DNA from 3 places in the Psychrobacillus sp. FSL K6-1267 genome. Region 1 is predicted to be linked to each of the others. Evidence: predicted binding sites of a transcription regulator. Region 1 holds the regulator's gene; each other region holds the start of a gene.
The links. The regulator Rex, encoded in region 1, represses fermentation and respiration genes when NADH is low (regulators of the CRP and FNR family bind a similar motif). The targets are predictions, from matches to a motif close to TTGTGAAATATTTCACAA.
Positions count from the first base shown of each region.

Region 2: the regulator Rex is predicted to act here: its motif matches at 3,840-3,857, upstream of MHB55_RS09180 (cytochrome c oxidase subunit 2A).
Region 3: the regulator Rex is predicted to act here: its motif matches at 6,837-6,854, upstream of qoxA (cytochrome aa3 quinol oxidase subunit II).

Region 1 is NZ_JBBOOR010000001.1:3,578,501-3,586,789, reverse strand. Features, by position in the region: gene tsaE (tRNA (adenosine(37)-N6)-threonylcarbamoyltransferase complex ATPase subunit type 1 TsaE) at 1-292, shown strand, start outside; gene tsaB (tRNA (adenosine(37)-N6)-threonylcarbamoyltransferase complex dimerization subunit type 1 TsaB) at 289-975, shown strand; gene rimI (ribosomal protein S18-alanine N-acetyltransferase) at 965-1,423, shown strand; gene tsaD (tRNA (adenosine(37)-N6)-threonylcarbamoyltransferase complex transferase subunit TsaD) at 1,420-2,439, shown strand; gene MHB55_RS18335 (ABC-F family ATP-binding cassette domain-containing protein) at 2,923-4,854, opposite strand; gene MHB55_RS18330 (redox-sensing transcriptional repressor Rex) at 4,982-5,617, shown strand; gene MHB55_RS18325 (GNAT family N-acetyltransferase) at 5,789-6,259, opposite strand; gene MHB55_RS18320 (CPBP family intramembrane glutamic endopeptidase) at 6,358-7,077, opposite strand; gene groES (co-chaperone GroES) at 7,445-7,729, shown strand; gene groL (chaperonin GroEL) at 7,770-8,289, shown strand, end outside.
Region 2 is NZ_JBBOOR010000001.1:1,833,919-1,842,207, reverse strand. Features, by position in the region: gene MHB55_RS09190 (dynamin family protein) at 1-2,828, opposite strand, end outside; gene MHB55_RS09185 (chemotaxis protein CheX) at 3,166-3,621, shown strand; gene MHB55_RS09180 (cytochrome c oxidase subunit 2A) at 3,928-4,050, shown strand; gene MHB55_RS09175 (cytochrome c oxidase subunit II) at 4,071-4,547, shown strand; gene MHB55_RS09170 (b(o/a)3-type cytochrome-c oxidase subunit 1) at 4,549-6,216, shown strand; gene MHB55_RS09165 (hypothetical protein) at 6,943-7,536, opposite strand; gene MHB55_RS09160 (ATP-dependent DNA helicase) at 7,717-8,289, opposite strand, start outside.
Region 3 is NZ_JBBOOR010000001.1:2,984,610-2,992,898, reverse strand. Features, by position in the region: gene MHB55_RS15420 (glucose 1-dehydrogenase) at 123-857, shown strand; gene MHB55_RS15415 (hypothetical protein) at 1,091-1,324, shown strand; gene MHB55_RS15410 (AraC family transcriptional regulator) at 1,440-1,895, opposite strand; gene qoxD (cytochrome aa3 quinol oxidase subunit IV) at 2,829-3,110, opposite strand; gene qoxC (cytochrome aa3 quinol oxidase subunit III) at 3,112-3,708, opposite strand; gene qoxB (cytochrome aa3 quinol oxidase subunit I) at 3,705-5,654, opposite strand; gene qoxA (cytochrome aa3 quinol oxidase subunit II) at 5,716-6,672, opposite strand; gene MHB55_RS15385 (aldehyde dehydrogenase family protein) at 8,121-8,289, shown strand, end outside.

The DNA of each region.
Region 1 (8,289 bases):
GAGAAATGTGAACAGTCCGACGTTTACTATATTGAAGCAATATGAGGGCAGATTGCCTTTAAATCATTTGGATGTGTACCGATTAGCTAATAGTGATGAAGATTTAGGCTGGGACGAGCTATTTTATGGTGAAGCGGTAAGTATTATCGAATGGGCTCATTTAATACAGGATGATTTACCATCAGAACGTTTAGCGATACAGATTCACCGACTAGAAGGAGACAAACGCAGATTTACGTTTGAACCCTTTGGGAAACGATATGAACAATTATGTGAGGAGCTTTTTGAATGATTTGGTTAGGAATAGATACATCTCATACACCGCTTGCAGTAGCAATCGTGAAAGATGGACAGGTGCTTGCGGAATATAAATCCTCAGTGAAGGTAACTCATTCTATTGGAACGATGCCCGCGATAGAGGAACTCATGAAAAAAGCTAACATCAAGCCGAGTGAGCTAAATGCGATTGCTGTTGCAAAAGGCCCGGGCTCTTATACGGGAGTGCGAATTGGTGTAACAATTGGCAAAACGCTTGCATGGACGCTGAACCTTCCGATTTACTCTGTTTCAAGCCTACAGGTGCTAGCTGGGAATGCGCCATATTTCCAAGGTGCAGTTTGTTCAATTATGGATGCGCGACGTGGAAATGTATTTGCAGGAATTTATGTAAACGGAGAAACAGTGAAGGAAGCTCATATGTCGATGGTAGACCTGTTAACTTTGTTAGATGAAATGGAGCAGCCTGTTTTATTTGTTGGAATGGATGTAAATCTTCATTGGGAACAAATAAATGAGGTGCTTGGTGATAAGGTAAAACAGGCGGGAGCGGCGTTCTCCTTACCAAGTGCAGCTGTTCTAATAGAAATTGCTCAAAGCATGGAGCCTACAAATGTACATACAGCGGTGCCAGAATATTTGCGAATAACTGAGGCAGAGGCAAACTGGATGAAAGAGCAGAAGAAAAATGGAAACTAAAACTATCACCTATCGCAAAATGACAATAGAAGATATTGACCAGGTTCTTTTAATAGAAGAAGAAGCATTCACTCTTCCTTGGACTAGAGAAGCATTCGAGCATGAAATGTCGACCAATCTATATTCCTACTATTTAGTAGCAGAAACAGAGGAAAAGGATATTGTTGGCTACTGTGGAATGTGGATTGTTATGGATGAAAGTCATATCACGAACGTGGCTGTTGCTGAGCGGATGCGAGGACATAAAATTGGGGAAGGCTTAATGCGCGAGGCTATTCGTGTCGTGAAGGAGCAAAAAGTAGTCCTCATGACATTAGAGGTGCGCGTATCCAATATAGTCGCAAAAAACTTATATTATAAGCTAGGCTTCCAAGACGGAGGCATTCGAAAAAACTATTATACAGATACACAAGAGGATGCTCTTGTAATGTGGGTGGAATTCAAATGACAAAAGATCAATATATATTAGGAATAGAAACGAGCTGTGATGAAACCGCAGCTTCCATCGTCAAAAATGGAACAGAGATTATAACCAATGTAGTAGCATCTCAAATAGAAAGTCATAAACGATTCGGTGGAGTAGTGCCTGAGGTTGCTTCTCGACATCATGTGGAGCAGATTACGCTGGTTATCGAAGAAGCATTGAAGCAAGCGAACATGACACCGCAGGAACTAGATGCAGTAGCGGTGACTGAAGGACCTGGACTGGTTGGGGCACTTTTAATAGGAATAAACGCAGCAAAAGCATTCGCGTTTGCAAATGACCTTCCTTTAGTAGGCGTCCACCATATCGCAGGACATATTTACGCAAATGCATTAGTCCAACCGATGGAATTCCCGTTACTTGCTCTAGTAGTTTCGGGAGGGCATACCGAGTTAGTATTGATGAAGAAAGACGGTCAGTTTGAGCTAATCGGAGAAACACGCGATGATGCAGCTGGTGAGGCTTATGATAAAGTTGCAAGAGTTTTGAATCTTCCTTATCCGGGTGGTCCACATATTGATCGTCTGGCGAATGAGAGCGATGAAGCAGTTTCATTTCCAAGAGCTTGGCTAGAGGAAGGCTCTTATGATTTTAGCTTTAGTGGCTTAAAATCGGCAGTCATCAACTATCAGCATAATGCGGAGCAACGTGGGGAAGAGATCAATCCAAACCACCTAGCAGCTGGATTCCAGCAAAGTGTAATAGAAGTACTGACTACTAAAACCGTACGAGCAGCTAGAGAGTTCAATGTAAAGCAGGTAATTGCTGCTGGTGGAGTAGCCGCAAATAAAGGACTTCGTAAATCTTTAGAAGAAGCCTTTGAAAAAGAAAACATTCCATTCTATGTACCACCTATAAATTTATGTACAGATAATGCCGCAATGATCGCAGCCGCTGGGAGCTCTAAGTACTCAGCAGGGCAAACGGGAGATTTGTCGATGAATGGAAGACCAGGGTTAGAACTAAATAGTTGGAACTAAATGAAATCCTCTTTTCTTCGACAAGAAAAGAGGATTTTTTACCACGTATTATTTCTGTTGTCAATAGAGAACATTCGTACTTATGCACAATCTGTGAATAACTTGTTAGTAAGTTGTGTTTTTTCAATATATTGTGGTTATTTATGCTTACACCTTGTGGAAAAGTTTGTTTTAAAACTGTGGATAATGTGGATAAACCTGTTGATAGATTGATATAACAGTATTTTTGATGTTAATAAATATGTGGAAAAAGAATTTGTTGAAAAAGGTACTTGACCTATATATATGCCAGTGTTCGACAAAATACAACAAGGCTATTATATATGCTTTCAGAAGGAGCGCAGAACAATCTCCAAAAATCGGACGGTTTGAGCAAATAATTGGACAGTTCACCCCAAAAATTGGTCGGTTTCTCTCTAAAATCGGACCGTTCGACATTATTATTTTTCCCCATATAAAAAAAGGTAAACCGAGTCAATCGGTTTACCCTGTAATCTCTTCTAATTGTTCCTGTAGCTCCAGCCATTCGTTGGAGATTGTGTCTTGCTTTACCTTTAGTATATCCAATTCGCCTTGTAGCTTTTGGACTGCCTCATGATCCTGGAATATCTCTGGATCACATAGCTTCTTTTCAATAGAAGCAATTTCTGAATCTATGGAAGGAATCTGTCCTTCTAGTTCCTCAATTTGACGACGTAGCTGGCGTTCCTTTTTCTTCGCCTCTTTATCAATTGTAGACGTATTGACCTTTTGAACTACAGTGTTTTGAACCACTGCATTTTCCATGGCGATTTCCTCGAGCTCTTCCTTTTTCTCTAAATAATAATCATAGTCTCCCAAGAAAAGGGTGGCATCATCAGAGGAAAGTTCAATTACCTTCGTTGCAATTCGATTAATAAAGTAACGGTCATGTGATACGAAAATAATCGTTCCAGGAAAATCAAGCAATGCATTCTCCAAGACTTCCTTGCTGTCTAGATCTAAATGGTTAGTAGGCTCATCTAGTACAAGTGTATTCGACTTTAATAGCATGAGTTTTGCAAGTGCAAGTCTAGCCTTTTCTCCACCGGATAGATTAGACACAGTTTTTTGTACATCGTCTCCAGAGAAGAGGAAGCGACCTAGCACATTGCGTATATCCTTCTCATTCATCAGAGGCCATTCATCCCATAGCTCTTTAAGGACGGTTTTATTGCCAGTAAGAGCTGCCTGCTCCTGGTCATAGTATCCAAATTGCACATTTGTGCCGTATTGAATATGACCACCAGCCGAAGGGAGCTGCTTCATAATAGTTTTTAGCAAAGTGGACTTACCGACACCATTTGGTCCAACCAAAGCGATGCGGTCCTGCTTATAAACGGAAAATGAGATGTTAGAGGAAACGGTTTTATTTGGATAACCTACAGCAATATCCTCTAAACGCAGAACATCATTACCGCTAGGACGGTCAATGGTAAAGCCGAAGTTAGCGGATTTTTCATCGCCATCTGGGGCATCCATCCAGTCTGTCTTCTCAATAACCTTTCTTCGAGATTGTGCCATCTTCGTTGTAGATGCACGAGCCAGGTTACGGCTAACAAAGTCCTCTAGCTTTGCTTTTTCCTCCTGCTGCTTCTCATATTTCTTTTTATCGAGCTCATAATTTTTCGCTTTCTGCGTTAAATAGGCGCTATAGTTACCTACGTATCTCGTAACGTTATGACGTGAAACCTCATACACTAAATTTACTACTTGGTCTAGGAAATATCGATCATGGGATACAATCAAAATGGCACCACTATAGTTTTTCAAATAATTTTCAAGGAAGCTGAGTGTTTGAATATCTAAATGGTTTGTAGGCTCATCGAGTATAAGTAAATCGGGCTTGCTCAACAGCATTTTAGCTAATGCTAATCTCGTTTTTTGTCCCCCGGATAATGCTTGTACTGGCTTATCATAATCCTCAGGGAAAAATTGCATACCATGCAAGATGGAACGGATATCCGATTCAAAGCGGTATCCACCAGCCTCATTAAAGGCAAGCTGAAGCTCGTCATAGGTAGCTGCAACTCTAGCGTAGGCTTCTGAATCCTCATAGATAGAAGGGTCAGCCATTTGTGCTTCTAGTGAGCGCAGTTCTCTTTCGGAATCAATCAAATGACTAAAGATGGATTTCATTTCCTCCCAAATCGTCAGCTTCGATTCAAGACCCGCATGCTGCTCTAAATAGCCAAGTCTAATATTTTTAGGCATAATAATGTCACCGGAATCGTATGACATTTCTCCAGCAATTATTTTAAGTAAAGTAGATTTTCCCGCACCATTACGCCCAACCAGTGCAACTCGGTCGCGGTCTTGAACTTCTAACTTTACGTTTGTTAATATATCTTCACCGTTAAAGGATTTAGTTACTTGGTTTACTTGTAAAACAATCACGTTAATTTGCACCTCAATTCTATCCTAAGTGTAATAGATAGGACTTGTCGTTGCAACGTTCTCCCTTTACAATAAAAGAAAGGTAACGTGTAAAAATGAATTTGCCTTATACAATAGGAGGACACTTATGAAACGTGATGTACCTCGCATTCCTCAAGCGACAATGAAACGACTTCCTTTATATTATAGATTTTTACAAAGCTTTCAAAATGCAGATCATAAAAGAGTTTCATCCCAACAGCTAAGTGAAGCGATGAAGATAGATTCAGCAACCATTCGAAGAGATTTTTCTCATTTCGGTGCGCTAGGAAAGAAAGGGTACGGCTATGATGTACCTCATCTACTTGAGTTTTTCAGAAAGACACTAGACCAAGATGAAGCGGCACGGGTGGCACTAATAGGTGTTGGTAGCTTAGGAACAGCATTTGTAAAATATAACTTTCAAAAAAACCATAATACTAGAATTGTAGTGGCATTCGATACGAAGGCACCACTCGAAGGAACGATTATTAGTGACATTCCTGTATTTCATTCTAGTGTGATGTTGGAAAAGCTAAAGGAATACGGAATTGAATTAGTGATTTTTACACTTCCAAGTCGTGCGGCTCAGGAAGTAGCTGATCTTTTAGTGGGCTCCAATGTAAAAGGGATTTTAAACTTCACTCCAGTCCCTATAAGTACTCCAGATGAGATTCGCGTACATACGATTGATCTTTCAGTTGAACTTCAAACACTCATCTACATGATTCGAAACGAGATCTAAGAAAGCGCAAGCGCCTATGTCTGCCCCGACAAGCAAATGGAGAAAAGCGAGGAGGCAGTTCCTCAGCCACCGGTGCTTTTATCCATTTGACCTCGAGGGGCAAGGTGAGCGCTGATACCAATCTTCTTTTAAGAAAAAAAGCCTTCGACTATTATCTAGTCGAGGGCTTTCCTATTTATATTCGCTTTTTAGTAGGGAATAGATAGCAAGATCGATATAGCGTCCCTTTTCGAACTCATGCTGTCTTAAGACTCCATCTTTGTGAAAACCTAGCTTACTCAAAAGGTGAAGGGAGGCATCATTCTCTGAAGTAACTTGAGCTTCAATTTTGTTCATGTTCATATCATGAAAGGCAAAACGAATGATGGGCTTAAGCGCCTCCGTCATAATTCCCTTTCCCCAAGCTTTAGGTGAAAGATCATAGCCAATTTCTATACGCTTATGCTCAGCCTCATAGTTTAAATAACCACAAGTACCGATTACTTTTTGGGTTATTTTATCTTCTATTACCCAGCGCATACCAGTTTGTTCGAGAAAAATTTTCTCGTACCAACTAATTTCGCCCTTTGCATCTTCAACAGAAGTAAAGGGACCGATTGCCATATGCTGTACTACGTTTTCATTAGAATATAACTCTAAAATATCCTTTGCATCCCGTTCGATTGCTTTTCGAAGGATGAGTCTCTTTCTGTTTCTATTGTAGGAAAACTTACAAATGAAAAAGTCATTATGATTACCCCTTATTGCTGCAACTCAGCAAGTTTTTCTAAAAAGTTGACGATCTCTTCATTATACAGTTGAACAATTACTACGAATCCATTAAGTAGCATATGGGCAATAATAGAGGTGATAATTCGCTTTGTTTTATAGTAAATGAAAGCGAATATAAACCCAGACACAGCATATATTAGTATGTGTGTGAACTCAAAGTGAATGACGGCAAAGGACAGTGAGCTAACGAGCGCTGCTACAAAGAAGTTCGTTTTAGGCAGTAAAGTTCCGAAAATGATGCGACGGAATATAAGCTCCTCTAAAATAGGTGCGAAGAGCACAATGGAGAAAAAGACAAAAGGTACTGAATTGCCAAGATCCATAAACTGCGACGTATTTTCAGAACCAGCTTCTATACCAAAAAATCTAATTTCAATATTAGCAGCTAATGTTTGGCCGTACAAAACCATGAGAAAGCCAAGAATTCCCCAGCCAATTGCTCCGGGAAGACCGGATGCCTTCCCTTTTAGAGGTCGTATAAAATTCTTGTCTTGGCGAATCATAAGCAAGGTGATAACTGTAGCAATTCCCATTCCAAGGAAAACCCACCATCCAGAAGCTAAGTACCTTGCGTTTTCTAAGCCGAAATAGTTAAAGATTATTAGTAGAAGTGGAGCAAATAATGCACCGGAGAGCTGCATCACACAGTAGGTGATTAATATGTATAAACCTGTCTTTTGTTGTTTCATCTAAATATCCTTTCTATTTATAGCAGTTGCTTTTATAAGTTTACTAATCAGGATAGTAAATAGATAATCTTGCTTTTGTAAGATGTACTAGCCTTAGCCTTATTGTAAAGGAAAACTAAAATAAAATCGCTCCTTAGCCATTTTATAATCATCTTTAATAGTCAACTTTAGTATCTTCGTTTTCAAAAACTAGAAGCCTCATAGGTTTTAAACCAACTGAGGATTAGAGCGTTAAAAATTATTAAAAAAAATGATGTTCTCACTTGCAAATTCTTCTAAGTTTAATTATTATTATAAGTGTGTTAGCACTCAAAGTGTGAGAGTGCTAATAAAAATAAATTCAACTATTTTAGGGAGGTAGTTTCACTTGTTAAGACCATTAGGTGATCGTATTGTAATCGAATTAATCGAAGCTGAGGAAAAAACAGCATCTGGCATCGTACTTCCAGACTCTGCTAAAGAGAAACCACAAGAGGGTAAAGTCGTTGCAGTAGGTACTGGACGAGTACTAGAAAACGGAAACCGCGTTGAATTAGACGTAGCAGAAGGGGACCGTATTATCTTCTCTAAATATGCTGGAACTGAAGTAAAATATGAAGGCCACGACTATTTAATCTTACGCGAAAGCGATATTCTTGCTGTAATTGGCTAATAAAAGAACTTAAAAAGAAAAATTAGGAGGGCATATTAACATGGCAAAAGAAATTAAATTTAGTGAAGACGCTCGTAGCGCAATGCTACGTGGGGTAGATAAATTAGCAGACGCTGTAAAAGTAACTTTAGGGCCAAAGGGTCGTAACGTAGTTCTAGAGAAAAAATTTGGTTCACCACTTATCACTAACGATGGTGTAACAATCGCAAAAGATATCGAGCTAGAGGATGCATTCGAAAACATGGGTGCGAAATTAGTGGCAGAGGTTGCTTCTAAAACTAATGATATCGCTGGTGACGGTACAACAACTGCAACTGTTCTTGCACAATCTATGATTCGTGAAGGACTTAAAAACGTAACTGCTGGAGCTAACCCAGTTGGTATTCGTAAAGGTATCGACTTTGCTGTAGCTTCTGCTGTGACAGAGCTAAAAGCAATCTCTAAACAAATCGAAGGTAAAGAATCTATCGCTCAAGTAGCTGCTATTTCATCTGGTGATGAAGAAGTTGGTGAGCTAATCGCTGAAGCTATGGAGCGCGTTGGTAACGATGGAGTTATTA
Region 2 (8,289 bases), 1.7 Mb from region 1:
ATTAAAGAAAGCAATTTATTTTTTTGTCGATTAGATTCCTCTTCTAATGAAGTTATTGCAATTTGTTTAAGATCTTTTTCCAAAAAATGATGGAATGCTTCTTCAAAATGTTCCATGCCTTGATGAAGTCTTTCTTTGTTTTGCTTTTCTTTTAAAGCTTGAAGACTAGAGACTCCATACACCCTAGGAAATCGAATTCCAAATCGCTGCAGTTCGTCTTTTACGTACTGTTTAACTAAGTTAGCCTCTTCCTCGTTGCTTGCAAGATCAATGGCGTTTATAACGAAAAACATTTTATCTAGTTCAAAGGAATCTTTAACACGACCAAGCTGAATAAGAAATTCTCTATCAGCCTTTGCAAAAGCATGATTAAAGTATGTGACAAAAAGAACGGCATCTGCATTTCGTATATAATCGAACGCAACACCAGTATGTCTAGCATTGATGGAATCTGCACCTGGTGTATCTACTAAAGTGACGCCTAATCTAGTTAACTCACAATCATAATAAAAGTCAATGTAATCAACAAAACAGCTTTTCGATTCCTCAGCCACATAAAGAGAAAATTCTTGATTATCCACATTTAGTATCTCACCTAGATGATTCCGTACATCAGGATATCCTTTGTAGAAAGCATTCACAAATGACTTATGCACTTCTTCTGCAGCTGATTCACTTAAGGCAGAAGGAGCCTTTTCGTATGCATCCTCTAATGAAATAACGTTTTTACCCAATTGTAAAAAGGCAAACTTTACATCAGCGAGTAACTGTTCTTTAGATTTTAAAGTAACATCAGCGGTATTGTGCAGATGTTCTTTAGAAACTGGATGTATTTTATTGATGGCAGCGGTTGTAGGGTTTGGAGAAACCGGCAGAACATCCGCTCCCATTAAGGCATTAGAAAAGCTTGATTTTCCTGCACTAAAAGCACCAAATAGAGCAATTGTAAATTGTTGGTTTTGAACACGCATTGCCTTTTTCTTAATAACAGACGCGGCGTCCTTAAAATCAGGAAGCTCCGATAAAATCTCTCCAATTTTGTTTGCCCTTTGCACTACTTCATCTAAAGGTAATGTAGCACTTTCCTCTAATATCTCTTCCTCTATTAATACAGGGGAAATTACTTCTGTTTCTTCACTAGTTTTATCAACGTACTCTACTATAGAGCGCTCGAAGGACAAGCGTTCTTTCTCCCATTCATCAAGAAGATAATCTCTATCTTTCCTATACTGGATCGAAGGTGTCGATAATTGCTTATCCAAATTTTCTATTTTTTCTTCTATATCAGACACTTTTAATATAGCTTCTTGCTTTTCCTTTAAAACATTCGTTTTATCCTCTAACCGCACATCTAGATTGGATGAATGTAGTTCGATATAATTTGAATTTTCGTCCTTCCATCGGTCAGTTTCCTTCACATAATATCTAATAACTGCATCATTTACTCTATTAGCATAGTTCAGTATTGCATCACCCGTAACACTTGCCCCACTATGCATAGTGTCTGCGATGATTTCCTCAGGTAAAGAAAAGGACATATTATTTATTTCGTTTGCCTTTTCTTCATTTAACAAGCTAACATCCTTTAAAAGACCCTTCATTAAATCTTTTATATGTGTAGTAATATTAGTAGCTACAATTTTATCCAGCATCTGAATTGCTTCAGCTAACCTTCTTTTTCTTTCTTCTTCTGTTTTTTTCTTGCTTCCGATGAAACCAACCTTAAATGACTCCTGCCTACTTTCTGCATATTGTTTTAAAAGGTCACGCATTTCATAAGTCATAATTGAGGCGTTTTCCAATATAGCCTTCCTGCTCGTTTCAAATGTCTTTTTCCACGCACCGCTCTCTTGGAGCTGTATTTGCTTCTCTGAAGTTTCCAGCTGATCTAATATTTCTTCAACATTGCTCCAATCTTCTTCTGTGAGTAAATAACTTAGTTCCTGCTGTAAGTCTTTTTTTTCCTCTTCTAAAAATTTTATATGTTCATCCTTTAGCTTTTTTAGAGTAGCTGATGCTGACCGTAGGAAAAGTTCTTCTTTATGTAGTATAGATTCTTTTACGATCTGCCTAACTTGTTGAAAATCATTATGTACTATTTCTTTGTTTTTTAATGAAGTATAAAAGATATCCTTTGGCTCGACATTCCAAGCATTGAAAGCTGTAGAAACAGATTGTTTATACTCAGTGAAAGATAATTCCTCTTCTCTGTGTTTATCAATCTGATTTACGATTAAATAAATATTTTCATTGTAGTGAAGCAACTGTTTAGTAAATTGAAAATTCAGCTCGGATTGCACATGATTATAATCCATTACATAAAACACGATATCTGCTAGATGTAATGCAGACTCTGTTGATACACGATGTGCATCATCCGTTGAATCCACTCCCGGTGTGTCCATAACTATAATCCCTTTAGGAAGCTCCGAGGTTTGATGTCCAATTTCTATTTGAGAAACTTTACTCCCGTCCTTGGAATATTTTTTTACTTGTCCAATATCATATTCCCCAGAGAATTTGACCGGAGCATCATTTACAAAGTGGACAATAGCAAAATTCTTGTCCGCTTTGCTCACCGTAACTATATTCGCAGAGGTTGGTATAGGACTTGTTGGTAATAGCTGTTCATCTACAAGGGCATTAATCATACTTGATTTACCTGCTGAAAAATGACCTGCAAAAGCAATTGTAAATGTTCCCTTTTCTATTTTTTCTGCAAAAAGTTTTGATTTTGCATATCTCTCTTCATCATTGTTTTGTTTAAAAATTGTCGCTAGTAAAGCATTCGATTCTTTGATTTTCTGTAATTCCTCTAATGGATTCATGTGAAATTTATTTCCCCTTTTTATTCTTTAAACAATATGTATATCATATCAGAAAATATAAAAAAAGATGACTTTATTGTTCACAAAGTCATCACTGTACTACTATTATTTTGTTTGCGGTGTAATAGAATTTAAAATGTGTTTTGTTATTACGCTGTATATAACTACAGTCGATCCAATTAATATAAATACCATGACAATCTCCCTCTCAACTGAACTTGATATTCATTCTCATTTAGATGTTATCACATTTTTCAACAATTGACTACAAAATATATTCTTTTTAACTAGACAATATGATAAAATTGATTCATCTTTACTATTAGGAGGGGATAAAATGGGTAATTCCAAGCATATTAAAACACTTTTAAATGGTACCATTCAATCATTAAAGTCTGTTATTCCTCTTAACCTTAGTTTTAAGTCTCCCACACTAATGATTCAACCATTTGATCAGGAAGAGATGGGCGTTCTCATTGGAATTGTTGGAGACATTAAGGGAAGAATTATTGTTGATGCATCCTCCCAATTCTTCTCCTCCGTTGGCGCCTCTATGTTCGGCATGCCTCTCGAGGGCGAAATGCTCGAATCTTTTACTGGTGAACTCGGGAATATGATTGCAGGCAACTTGTGTACTACTGTTGCCCAAGAAGGTTTAGAGATTGATATTACACCGCCAACTGTCATTGTTGGCAAGAGTAAACTATTTGGTTTTCATCATGCCTTTCGCTTGCCTGTAGAAACCGAAGACATAGGCCTTATGACTATTATTCTTACAATAGACGAGGACTAACTATCAATAAGAATACATATAAAACTTAGAATCCTTTTAAATAAAGGATTCTTTTTTATTTGGCAATCCCTAAGGACCTTGAGCTAATTTAAAGGATAAGATCTTTAGCTAGCACTCTATTTCTCAAGAGTCTGAACTGCAACTATCTTCACTAATCTCCCTTCCACTTCTATGACTTTTAATTTATTTCACATTATCTTCACATAATACCTTTGTATGTGTGAGAAATATCACATCACACATAATTATTTAAATTTATGATGTAGCTATAGATAAAAAGAAGAATATTTTGGAGGTGTACGACTGATGTCCAAAAAACACAATAAAGAACCAGAACTTAAGGGCACGTTAATATCTGTTAGCGTAGTGGGGATCTTTATATTAGTAACTTGGTTTCTGGCATTCTATTTATTTATTGACAGATTTTAAATCATTGGAGGTTAAAGGTTATGCATATTCACAAGTATGAAAAATGGTGGATAACATTCGGGGTAGGGTCTTTGGTTTTATTCTTAATTATAGTTGGCTTTAGCGCATTTCATTACGGTTCTCATCCACCTAGTGCAAAAGTATATATTGATCCTGAGCGAGTAGATGAAATTGCTCCTTTTAATAATCCTGGAGTTCATAAGGTCGAAGGTAAGGAATGGGATTACGAGGTAGTAGTCGTTGCTTCTGCTTTCTTCTATAATCCACAAGAATTTGAAGTACCACTCGGGTCGACTGTTAAATTTATCGCAACAACAAAAGACGTAATTCATGGCTTTCAAATAGTAGGTACGAATATTAATATGATGCTAGAACCTGGCTACGTTTCAGAATACGTAACAACAGTAGATAAAGCTGGAGAGTATTTAATATTATGTAACGAATATTGTGGCATAGGACACACTTCTATGACATCGAAGTTAAAGGTGGTTGAGTAACATGGCAACAATAACAGAAAAAGCACAAAGCTTTGTGAAGGTAGATCGTCGTGATGGCAAGCTCGCAATGGCTCACATCCATGTAGCATTCGTTGCACTTTTAATCGGAGGACTTTGTGGGCTATTACAAACACTTGTACGGTCTGGACAATTTACTCTTCCTTGGGGAATCGGATACTATCAATTATTAACGGTTCATGGGGTTTTATTAGCACTTATTTTAACAACTTATTTTATCTTTGGTTTCCAAATTGCTGCTGTAAGCCGCACTGCCGGCACATTGACAGATAAGCAAAGAATGCTTGGCTGGATTGGGTTCTGGACAATGACAATCGGAACAACTGCTGCTGCAGTAATGGTTTTATTAAATGAAGCATCTGTTCTGTACACTTTCTATGCACCCCTACAAGCACATTGGATTTTCTATGTGGGATTGGCACTAGTAGTCGTAGGCTCTTGGATAGGTGGAGCTGGCCTTATAATGAAATATAGAGAATGGCGCAAAGCTAATCCTGGAGAACCAAGTCCATTATTAACTTTTATGGTAATCGTAAACTTAACTATGTGGATCATTTGTTCACTTGGTGTTGCAGTTGAGGTAGTTTTCCAATTGATTCCTTGGTCATTAGGCTGGGTAGATAAGATTGATATTCTACTTTCTCGTACACTTTTCTGGTATTTTGGTCACCCATTAGTATATTTCTGGCTATTACCTGCTTATATGGTTTGGTACGTAATCATTCCTAAAATTATCGGCGGGAAAATTTATTCGGATGCACTTGCAAGACTTTCCTTTATGCTTTTCTTGATTTTCTCTATTCCTGTTGGGTTCCATCACCAATTGACAGAGCCTGGTATTGATTCTTTTTGGAAATACTTGCAAGTAATTTTGACAATGATGGTTGTTATACCTTCCCTTCTAACTGCTTTCTCCATGTTCGCTACATTTGAAATTCGCGGAAGACAGCTTGGAGGAAAAGGTTTATTTGGATGGTTTAAAAAGCTTCCATGGAAGGATGCTCGATTCGTTGTACCATTCATCGGTATGGCAGCCTTCATCCCTGCTGGAGCTGGAGGTATTATTAATGCATCTAACCAAATGAACCAAGTAGTACATAATACTATCTGGGTTACTGGTCACTTTCATCTCACTTTAGCAACAACAGTTGTTTTAACATTCTTTGGTGCCGCTTATTGGTTAATTCCTCATCTTACTGGTAGAGTGTTGACTAAACAAATGAATAAGCTAGCAATTATACAAGCTATTGTATGGGCAGTAGGTATGTCCATCATGTCTGGAGCTATGCATATAGCTGGTTTGATGGGTGCTCCTCGCCGTTCAGATTTCTCTACCTATGGTGATTCTGCACAAGCAACTGATTGGATTGGCTATCAGATAGCTCAGGCAGTTGGTGGTACGATTTTATTCATCGGTATCATCTTGGTATTGTATATCATCGTCCACCTAGTATGGTTTGCTCCTAAAGGAGAAACAGAATTCCCAATTGGCGAGGTTTCTGAAAATGCAGAAAAAACTCCAATGGTTTTGGAAAACTGGAAGATCTGGTTGACTATTTGTATCTTCTTAATCTTGTTTGCTTATACAGTTCCAGTGTTCGATATGCTTCAGAATGCTCCTCCAGGTTCAAAAGGGTATAAATTCTGGTAACTTCAAAATCTTAATATTACGAAGCTGGGATAAAACCCACCTTAAAAATTCAAGAGTCCGGGAAATTTACCGTTTAGTAAATTTCCGGGGCTTTTTCTACTTACAGTTGGTGTTCTCTGCTACAGCGGACGATTTCCTGGGGGCACTGCTCGAGCCTGTAGTCTCTACCACACGCTTGTCCCCTAGGAGTCGCCGTCTCCGATCCAAACACCCCGAATTATCTTCGATATCAAGTGAAAACTGCACATACCTTCACATATAAAAGAAGATATCTTCAGTTAAATAAATGTCTATCAAAACGCATTCACTCAGAATGAAGTATTCTTTTCTTTATAGATTGTAATAAGAATCAACTCACAGCATTTTTATGTAGCATGAATCTACTTATGTCCCAGCCTCTTTTGAAGAATGCTACAAATATACCAAGCAGTCCCCCTCTCTTCACCAAGCATATCTGGATAAAGCTAATTAAGTCTCTTCAACCCAATTTACTATATATTTATATATTTAAAAATGAGCTTAGTTTCTATGAACCAAGCCCAGACATCAAATTAGGAGGAGTTGAAACTCCAGCATCCTCTATTTCTACGGTGCCATAGATAAAACTTCGATATTACTTTTAACAGGTTCCACGGATGGTTATTTGCCTTTTTTTTCTCCGTATAATTACACTTACAGTATTTATTTTAGATACATATGCCAACAAATTGTAATATTCAGGATAGATCATAAATGTTGGTCTAATAACACAGATGAATCTTGCAGTAATAAATGTGGTTTTCTTTCCCAGTCTGTTTGATTATCTTCATATTCCATGTAAGCCATCAATTCTAATTCGTAGTTATAATCATCTAATTCCATTGTTTGTGAAGAGGTGAATAGATGAGCTCTTTTATATTTTTCTTTAGGTTTGCTAGAGATATAGCTATTGTTTAAAAGGTTATAATAAGACTTTAGTGTGCTTCTGGCTACTTTCAAACAGTTTAGCATGCTGCTATCCTTCTTGCTCTTCTTAGCGTCCATTAATATAAATTTGTAATCAGTGGAAGATGTCAATAATGATCTACTACATTTTCTTCTTATAATCGTAGGTCGCTTTATTTTTACTATCTCATTTAATTCTTCCGATGGCTGTTTTGATGTGTCTTTATTAGCTACTTCATTTTGTTGATGAATATTTTTTGAATGGTTCATTTGTAAAAAAGTTAAATTGTCAAACCATGGACCAGTCATTTTCTCTTCTGTATTAGCATAATGAAAATCACTAGTAATATCGTCCTTGTTTAAATAAACTGTATCATCCATATTTTGTATACTCAATCCCACCTTTTTAAATTCTTGAGACATACGCCCTGTTATTTATATTATTCAATTTAAAGGGATTCGTTAAAAAACCTTTTCCTTTTATATTCGTCCAATGTATAACAAACAAATTCCTTAAAATTCATAAGGAATGAGTGGTTTACATCCACAAACTTAAAAGAAAAAGGCTATTTAAAATTAATTTGAAATTCGTGTTGGCAAAATCCCTACAAAACGTCCCTCTAATGGCGCTTCTTTTTCGTTCAACAATAGGTGAATTTCACCGTAGTCTTCAGAGGTACGAATTAGTCGACCTATTCCTTGCTGAAGTCTAAGCAGCATGAACGGCAGCTCCACTTCTTCAAATGGATTATTAGAAAATGAACGTTTGGCATCAAATAACGGATCTACCGGTGGGAAAGGCAAATCATAAATAATTACTCTAGTTAATGCTTCTTTAGGCAAATCTAAGCCTTCCCAAAGATGATAAGAGCAAAGTGTAGAAAACTCTCCATTTTGAAATTCTTTGACGATTGTGGAAAGCTCACGATCCCCTTCATATGCAATATCATCAGTACTTGTGGAGGACCTAAATTTATCCATCGCAGCTTTTGATTTAAACAAAATAAGTGTTTGTTGTTTTGCTTTCAATAAATGATCGACTTCACTAGCCTTCTCTTCCTGGCTAATATGATGCGTTTTAACTTTCATCACTTCATCGTAGTCAAACGGAGACGGCACTGAGAATGATTGAAACTTTTCTATTCCTAA
Region 3 (8,289 bases), 590 kb from region 1:
TAATTCCTTCATATCATAATGTTTAAACGTTATTGTATCTACTTGATTTAGGATAAAGTAGGTATATAATGGAATTGTAACCGTTTACAAAAAAGAAAAATAGATTAGTGGGAGGAATTTGAATGGGTCGTTTAACAGACAAAGTTGCTATTATTACTGGTGGAGCTCGTGGTATGGGTGAATCTCATGTACGTAAATTCGTAAGCGAAGGTGCGAAAGTTGTCTTCACTGACTTGAACGAGGAAGGTGGACAAGCTCTAGCGAAAGAACTAGGAGAAAACGTCTTGTTTGTAAAACAAGACGTAACAAAAGAAGCGGACTGGACAACTGTTATTGAAGAAACAGAAAAAGCTTTCGGTCCAGCTAACATCTTAGTGAACAACGCTGGTATCAGCATGAGCAAGCCTTTAATGGAAATGACTGAAGCTGACTACCGTAAAATTGTGGACATCAACCAAGTTTCTGTATTCCTAGGAACAAAAGCAGTTGTTCCTTCTATGCAAAAAGCAGGTAGTGGTTCTATCGTCAACATCTCTTCTATGAACGGATTAGTAGGTGGAGCAGTCGGATATACAGATACGAAATTTGCTGTTCGTGGTATGACTAAGGCAGCAGCTCTTCAATTAGCTCACTATGGCATTCGAGTAAACTCCGTACACCCGGGTGTTATTGAAACACCAATGGTTACCCAAGGAGATGCGGTAGAAATGATTAAAGAGTTCGCTAAGCATATCCCACTTAAACGTGTAGCTCAATCTGAAGAAGTTTCTAGCCTTGTTCTTTACCTAGCATCTGACGAATCAAGCTATTCAACTGGATCTGAATTCGTAATCGATGGTGGATTAACTGCACAATAATAAAGTTGATGGAAGGAATAATACTTCCATTATTATAGAGAGCTCCTCAGCAGGTATGAATCTGCTGGGGAGTTTTTTTGTTTATATGACTTACGCTAATAGTAACTGGAGAGGAAGCATATAATTGGGGAAGAAGGGACCTCTAACTATTCACAGTCGTTCACATTTCGGACAAAAAGTATTGACAAAATTGTGAACAAGGTGAATAATATAGGTTAAGAGGGGTGTTTCGAATGGAATCATACGTAAAAATGTTACACGCTACAAAAATTGTAGGTGCAGCCTTGTTAACTATAGGAATTGCTGTCTTTTTATATGGAACATTAATAAGTGAGTATAGTACAGTTATGGGCGTTGGAATCGGAATCGTCATGGGAGCAGTCTTCACATTTATCATTGGGATGATATTAGTTGCTTCAGAGGAAATGATTTTGAACTCCAAACAATTGAAAAAAGAGAGCATCTAAACAAGATACTCTCTGTGAACAAGGTATTTAGAGGAGCTACTCTAAATGCCTTTTTTTATTGGTTAAGTGTAAGTAGTGACTCCTCATGTGCAAAGTCCAGAAAGGCACAACTTTCTTAACCAATCTTTAATGGTTTTACCGGTACACATATTTCACAATAATGGTTGTTTACCATATCCTCCGTGTACCTTTCTAAAATGGGTTTGTTGTCAATTTGATATCCATTGTCTTGTAAAGAAGGAAAAATGCTAGCATATGCAATTTGAATGTCCTCGGCTGTATGTTTAACCTTGTAAACAAGATATTCACCTGCAGCTAGTTCGCCTTCACAAATCGAATCATCCACTTGATAATCCTCTGAAATCACTAAACAAGCATCAAATCTACAGTTTTCGGGAAGTGTTGTCGTAGGGTTATCTTGTTGGATAGCAAGTATAGTTCCCGAAAGATCTTTCTCTTTAGCCCAATTTTTTAACTTCTGCATAACTTCAATATTTGCAGAACCATATGGACCAACCCGTCGTACATAAACCAAGCGATAGTTAGGTAGCGTTTCAACTTCAAACTTCATCGATTCTTACTTCCTTTCTTCTTTTGGAATTGTTTGGTACATTTCGAATGTAACATGCTTAAAAAATATATACACGAGTTAATTTTATAGGCAGCAATTTGCCTACAAAAAATGAAAATTACTCACTTTATTGATTGTAGCGACAGGTGATGACTTATCGCTCACCCCACGGAACGCGTCCACCGAAAGCGGAAATCAGCCATCTATTTTTTGAGTCTTATATTGAGGTTTATTTTGATACATATTAATGAATTCAGCTTGTTCCAGACTCACAACATTTTACCCTACATACACTTTATGATTGAAGCGACAGGCGGCGACTCCAGTGGGATGAGTCAGTCAGATAAGCTATCACAACCGCGCGCGTAGGCGACGGTGATGGCTAATCGCTCACCCCACGGAAAGCGCCTGCCTAAAGCGGAGATCGGCCATTTATTTTTTGAGATTTATTTTTGATACAAACTGCCCGAACTGAATTTGATTTTATCCTAACTACTTTCTCGTCACACAACCTATGATTGAAGCGACAGGCGGCGACTCCAGTGGGATGAGTGGAGTCAGATAAGCCATCACAACCGCGCGCGTAAGCGACGGGTGATGACTTATCGCTCACCCCACGGAAAGCGTCCGCCTAAAGCGGAAATCTCCCATCTCTCTCTCATTCTTTTCAAGTAACCGTTTAGATAGTTTAGCAAGCTTTTTTCAAATGACTTTCTATTCCTACACAACCTATGATTGTAGCGACAGGCGGCGACTCCAGTGGGATGAGTGAGACAGATAAGCCATCACAACCGCGCTCGTAAGCGACGGGTGATGACTTATCGCTCACCCCACGGAAAGCGTTCGCCTAAAGCGAAAATCAGTCATCTATTCTTATATCTTTCCATCTTTATCAACAAAAAAAGAGCGCCTAATAGACGCTCTTCTTCGTTATTACATATCCCACACCATTACAAGTAACGTACCTAAAATCGTTAATAATGCGAGCAATAAGCCGTAATAGACATTGACATAAATGGATTTTTTATCATCCGTTTCGCCAGCATGCATGAATACCACTAGCTGTAAACCGGCCTGGGTAAACGCAGTCAGCAGTAAGATAGTCATTCCAACTCCAAAGGACATATCCATAAAGTACACCAATAATGCTACTGCTGTTAGGACCAATGAAAATGCAAAGCCCATTACTTGCTTGAGAGGGAATAATTCTTTCATATTACATCATTCCTTTCAAGTAGATGAAGCTGAAGATGAAAATCCAAATCACATCTAGGAAATGCCAATATAGAGAGAAAATAAATGACTTATTAGCAGTTTCCGGAGTTAGACCACGCTTCTTGATTTGTAGGAGAATGAACAATCCCCAGAAGAAACCAAATGTTACGTGCAAACCATGTGTCCCTAACGTCGTCAATAAAATCGCCGTAAAGGCACTAGTTTGAAGTCCTGCTCCAACATGTATATAGTGTGTAAACTCGTAAATCTCGACTCCTAGGAAAGCAGCTCCTAGAAGAAGTGTAATCCCAAAGAAAGCCATTGTTGCTTTTGTACGGTTCATTCGCATTGCATGAATGGCAAGACCGATTGTAAAGCTACTCGTTAAAAGTAAAAGTGTCTCAATTAACACTGGTGTTATTTCAAAAATATCTGCACCAGAGGGACCGCTACCTATGCGATCCTCTAAGGTGAAGTAGGAGGCGAAAAGTGTTGCGAAAAGCATAATTTCCGCCCCGATGAAAATCCAAAAGCCCAAGACTTTTAAGCTGTTTTCCTCTGTGCTGTACTCAAGTGGAAGTGACTTATCTACCTTCATTTTTTAGCACCTCGCAATTTTCTTTCCGTTTCTTCGATTTCCTCTACCGAAATGTATCTTCCATGATCCTGTTCAAATGAACGGTATGCTAGACAACCTAAAATACCAATCAATGAAACGATGGCAAGTGGCCATATGCTGAAGATCATTGCAAACCCAAGGGCAAAGAAGATACAGCTCATGATAAATGGTAAACCGCTATTATTCGGCATGTGAATTTTCTCGATTTTTCCTTTGAATATTTCATGACCGTTTTTCTTAGAATCCCAAAACGCTTGTGTAGACTCGACCTGAGGTGTAACAGCGAAATTATATTCAGGTACTGGTGTATGTGTAGCCCATTCCAGTGATCGTGCATCCCATGGGTCATCCCCAATATCGCGAGAAGCATAACGGATACTGTAATAGATGTTATAAACAAGTAACGCGAAGGCTACTGCCATAATACCTGCTCCAACGAAGGAAACCATATTCCACATTCCGAAACCTGTAGACTCAGAGTAAGTGTACATACGACGCGCTTGACCGTCTAATCCCGTAATATACATTGGGATGAAGGCTAGTACGAAACCGATGGATAATAACCATGCAGTCCATTTTCCTAGTCGCTCGTTTAACATAAAGCCGAATATTTTCGGCCAATAGTAAGTAAGACCAGCTAGCATTGCGTAAACAACACCAGGGATAATTACGTTATGGAAATGGGCAACTAAGAACATCGTATTGTGATATTGATAGTCAGCTGCTGACATTGCAAGCATTACCCCTGTAACCCCACCTAAAGTGAACAGTGGAATGAACATGATGGAGTAAAGCATCGGTGTCGTAAACTCGATTTTCCCCTTCCATAGGGTGAACAGCCAGTTAAATATTTTAACCCCTGTCGGAATAGCGATCGCCATCGTAGTGATCGAGAAGATACTATTTGATAATGGACCTTGACCCATTGTAAAGAAGTGATGCGCCCATACGACAAAGGATAGGACAGAAATAACTACCATGGAAGCAACCATTGACTTATAGCCATATAGATTGCGTCGAGCAAAGGTTGAAATAATCTCACTGAATAAACCGAATGCCGGTAGTATTAGAATGTATACCTCCGGATGTCCCCAAACCCAGAACAGGTTAGCCCAGAGCATATCCATTCCGCCATTGTCCGTTGTAAAGAAGTTTGTCCCAAACAGTCTATCCATTGTTCCCATTGCTAGTAATACAGTTAATACTGGGAAAGCGAAAACGATAATGATGTTTGCGATAAACGCTGACCATGTGAACATTGGCATTTTCATTAAAGTCATACCAGGTGCTCTCATTTTCAGGATAGTTGTAATAAAGTTAATACCAGTCATCAATGTACCAAGACCAGCTATTTGAATAGCAATCATGTAATAGTTCGTACCAACAGATGTACTGAACTCATTGCCTGCAAGTGGGAAATAAGAAGTCCAACCTGCATCAGGCGATCCACCTACGATGAAGGAAATGTTGAATAATCCCATACCCATAAAGAACAGCCAGAAGCTAAGTGCATTTAAACGTGGAAACGCTACATCTCTTGCTCCAATTTGTAATGGAATAACATAGTTAAAGAAAAAGATGATAAACGGCATTGCCATAAATAAAATCATTACTACTCCATGAGTGGAGAAGACTTCATTATAATGCTGTGAATCTAAAAATGTGTTTTCTGGCATCGAAAGCTGATAGCGCATCATAATGGCGTCAACGCCACCACGGAACAGCATCAATAATGCTGTAAGCAAGTACATAATACCAATACGCTTATGGTCTACTGTAGTAATCCATTCACGCCAGAGGTATCCCCATTTCTTAAAGTAGGTAATACCTAAAACTATTGCAACCATCGTAAGGCCAATTCCGACCATGGATGCATATATCAAAAAGCTTGGATGTGGTACGGCAAAGCGATCAAAGAAATCCATACTTTTGTTTCTCCTTTCAGGAATCTATAGCTTTTACTATAGTAATCTTGTAATCCTTCAATTAATGCTGAGAATGATCTGATTCCTCAGTTTCATTAGTTTGTCCATGATTCTCATGATCGGACTTCTCATCCTTATCAGTTGATTCATGGTGCTCGTGTTCAGATTCCTCTGCATTATCGCCATGGTCATGACTAGGAGCAGGTGAGAATTCTAAATGTGTTCCTGTATAAGTTGAACGGCCAAGATGACCTGGTTCTAATAATTCCTCAAACTTCTCTTCTGTAAGAGCAGGTGCAGTTTCATGTACTTCCTCTACCCAATCTTCAAAATCGGCATTAGACATAGAGGTAACATCAAAGACGTTTTCTGCAAATCCAGATCCACTGAAGTTCGCATTTCTGCCCATGAACTCGCCTTCAACATCGGCAGCTAAGTGTAACGTAGTCACCATATCAGACATCGCATACTTTTGCCCGCCTAGCTGTGGAATCCAAAAGCTAGTAATTGGTCCGTGGGAGTATAGTTTAAACTCAATCGCACGATTAGCTGGGATATATAAGTAGTTAACCGTTTCAATACCTTGTTCAGGATAACTAAAATGCCATTTCCAGTTAGAGGAAGATGCATAAATGATTAATGGTTCCTGATCCTCATAGCCTTGAGGCGTCGACTCTACAATATAGTTACTTCTAACTGAAACGATTGAAAGAAAAATAACTATTATAATAGGAATACCGATACAAATTGCTTCCACAATCGGACTTCCTTCTATATGAGGTGGCTCGTAATCCTCGCTTTGTTTAGAAGCACGGTATTTTATTAACACAAAAACTAAGATAGCTAAAACGACAATCACAATCCCCGACATTAGGAAAATAGATAACATAATATCATTTGCCTGTGCCTCGGCTTGAGGGCCTTTAGGGTCTAAAACAAGTAATGGCTCGCATCCTGTTAACACAGTGACAATAGTGAAAACCATCGTCAAGAGAGCCCACTTCAATTTTAATTTCATCGTTGTACCCCTTTCCAATCTATTATAAAAAGCTAAGGTAACTAGTGTTGCTTTCAAAGAATTCCTCTCTGTGCCTCTATCTTATTACCATGCCTTCAAAAAAACGAATATAAAAACCGGACTTCACGAATTGTTCAAGAAGATTTGAACGTTCTTTAACACAATTGTGAAATATTTAAGAAAGTGTCAACTTCGTTCATAATTATGGGCTTAATTGGTATTTTTGTACTTTTTGTTTGAGCAGTTTTCAAGTAATGTTGTTCATTTTCCATCTTGGAAAGGCTCTAAAACGAAGAATTAGATATCTGTAGGATGTCTTATTGGAGATAGAAAGGACATAAATTGGTAGCCATATTGAGGTTAGCAGAACAAGCATTAATAACTAACGGAGGAACACAAAATAAATAAAATTCTAAATATGCCATTAACAAAGTTATATCTACATAGCAAGCTAATGGAATTCTAAATAATATTTTATCCTGTTGATTGAAGTGACAGGCGGCGACTCCAGTGGGATGAGTGAGACAGATGAGACATCACAAACGACGCGCAAGCGGCGGTGATGGCTCATCGCTCACCCCATGGAAAGCGACCGCCTAGAGCGGAAATCTATCATCTATATTCAAAATTTAAGTATAAATTAATTCGATTTAATGGCTAAATATAACGGTATAATTTTTTTCATTCTAACTTATCTAATTCACCCTCTACCTATTATTGAAGCGACCGCCTAAAGCGGAAATCTACCATCTATATTCAAAATTTAAGTGTAAATTAATTCGATTTAATAGCTAAATATAACGGTATAATTTTTTTCATTCTAACTTATCTAATTCACCCTCCACCTGTGATTGAAGCGACAGGCGGCGACTCCAGTGGGATGAGTGAGACAGATGAGACATCACAAACGACGCGCAAGCGGCGGTGATGACTTATCGCGCACCCCACGGAAAGCGACCGCCTAGAGCGGAAATCTACCATCTATATTCAAAATTTAAGTGTAAATTAATTCGATTTAATAGCTAAATATAACGGTATAATTTTTTTCATTCTAACTTATCTAATTCATCCTCCACCTGTGATTGAAGCGTCAGGCGGCGACTCCAGTGGGATGAGTGAGACAGATAAGACATCACAAACGACGCGTAAGCGACGGTGATGGCTTATCGCTCACCCCACGGAAAGCGACCGCCTAAAGCGAAAATCAGCCATCTATATTAATAGTTCTTAGTAACTCAGATATAACTCTTGCGCTATTCTTATATATTAGATTAGGTAATAATGTTTGTTTGTCTGAAAGAATCGAATGGGTGTATGGGACTATTTTTAAAACTTTTCAGTAACTATTAGATAAATTATTCACAATACATTTCTATTTCAGTAAAGATTTTACTAATCCTGACGATAATCAAAGAGTTAATAAGAATAATATCCTGGAGGTTAAAAAGATGAACTTAGAAATGTTAGGCAAACAATTTATCGCTGGTGAATGGAGAGACGGAAACAGTAGTCTCGTGTTAAATAATACAAACCCTTACAATGACAAGCCTATTAATACATACAAGCTAGCAAATGTAGAAGATATAGATTTAGCATATAAGGCTGCACATGCAGCGA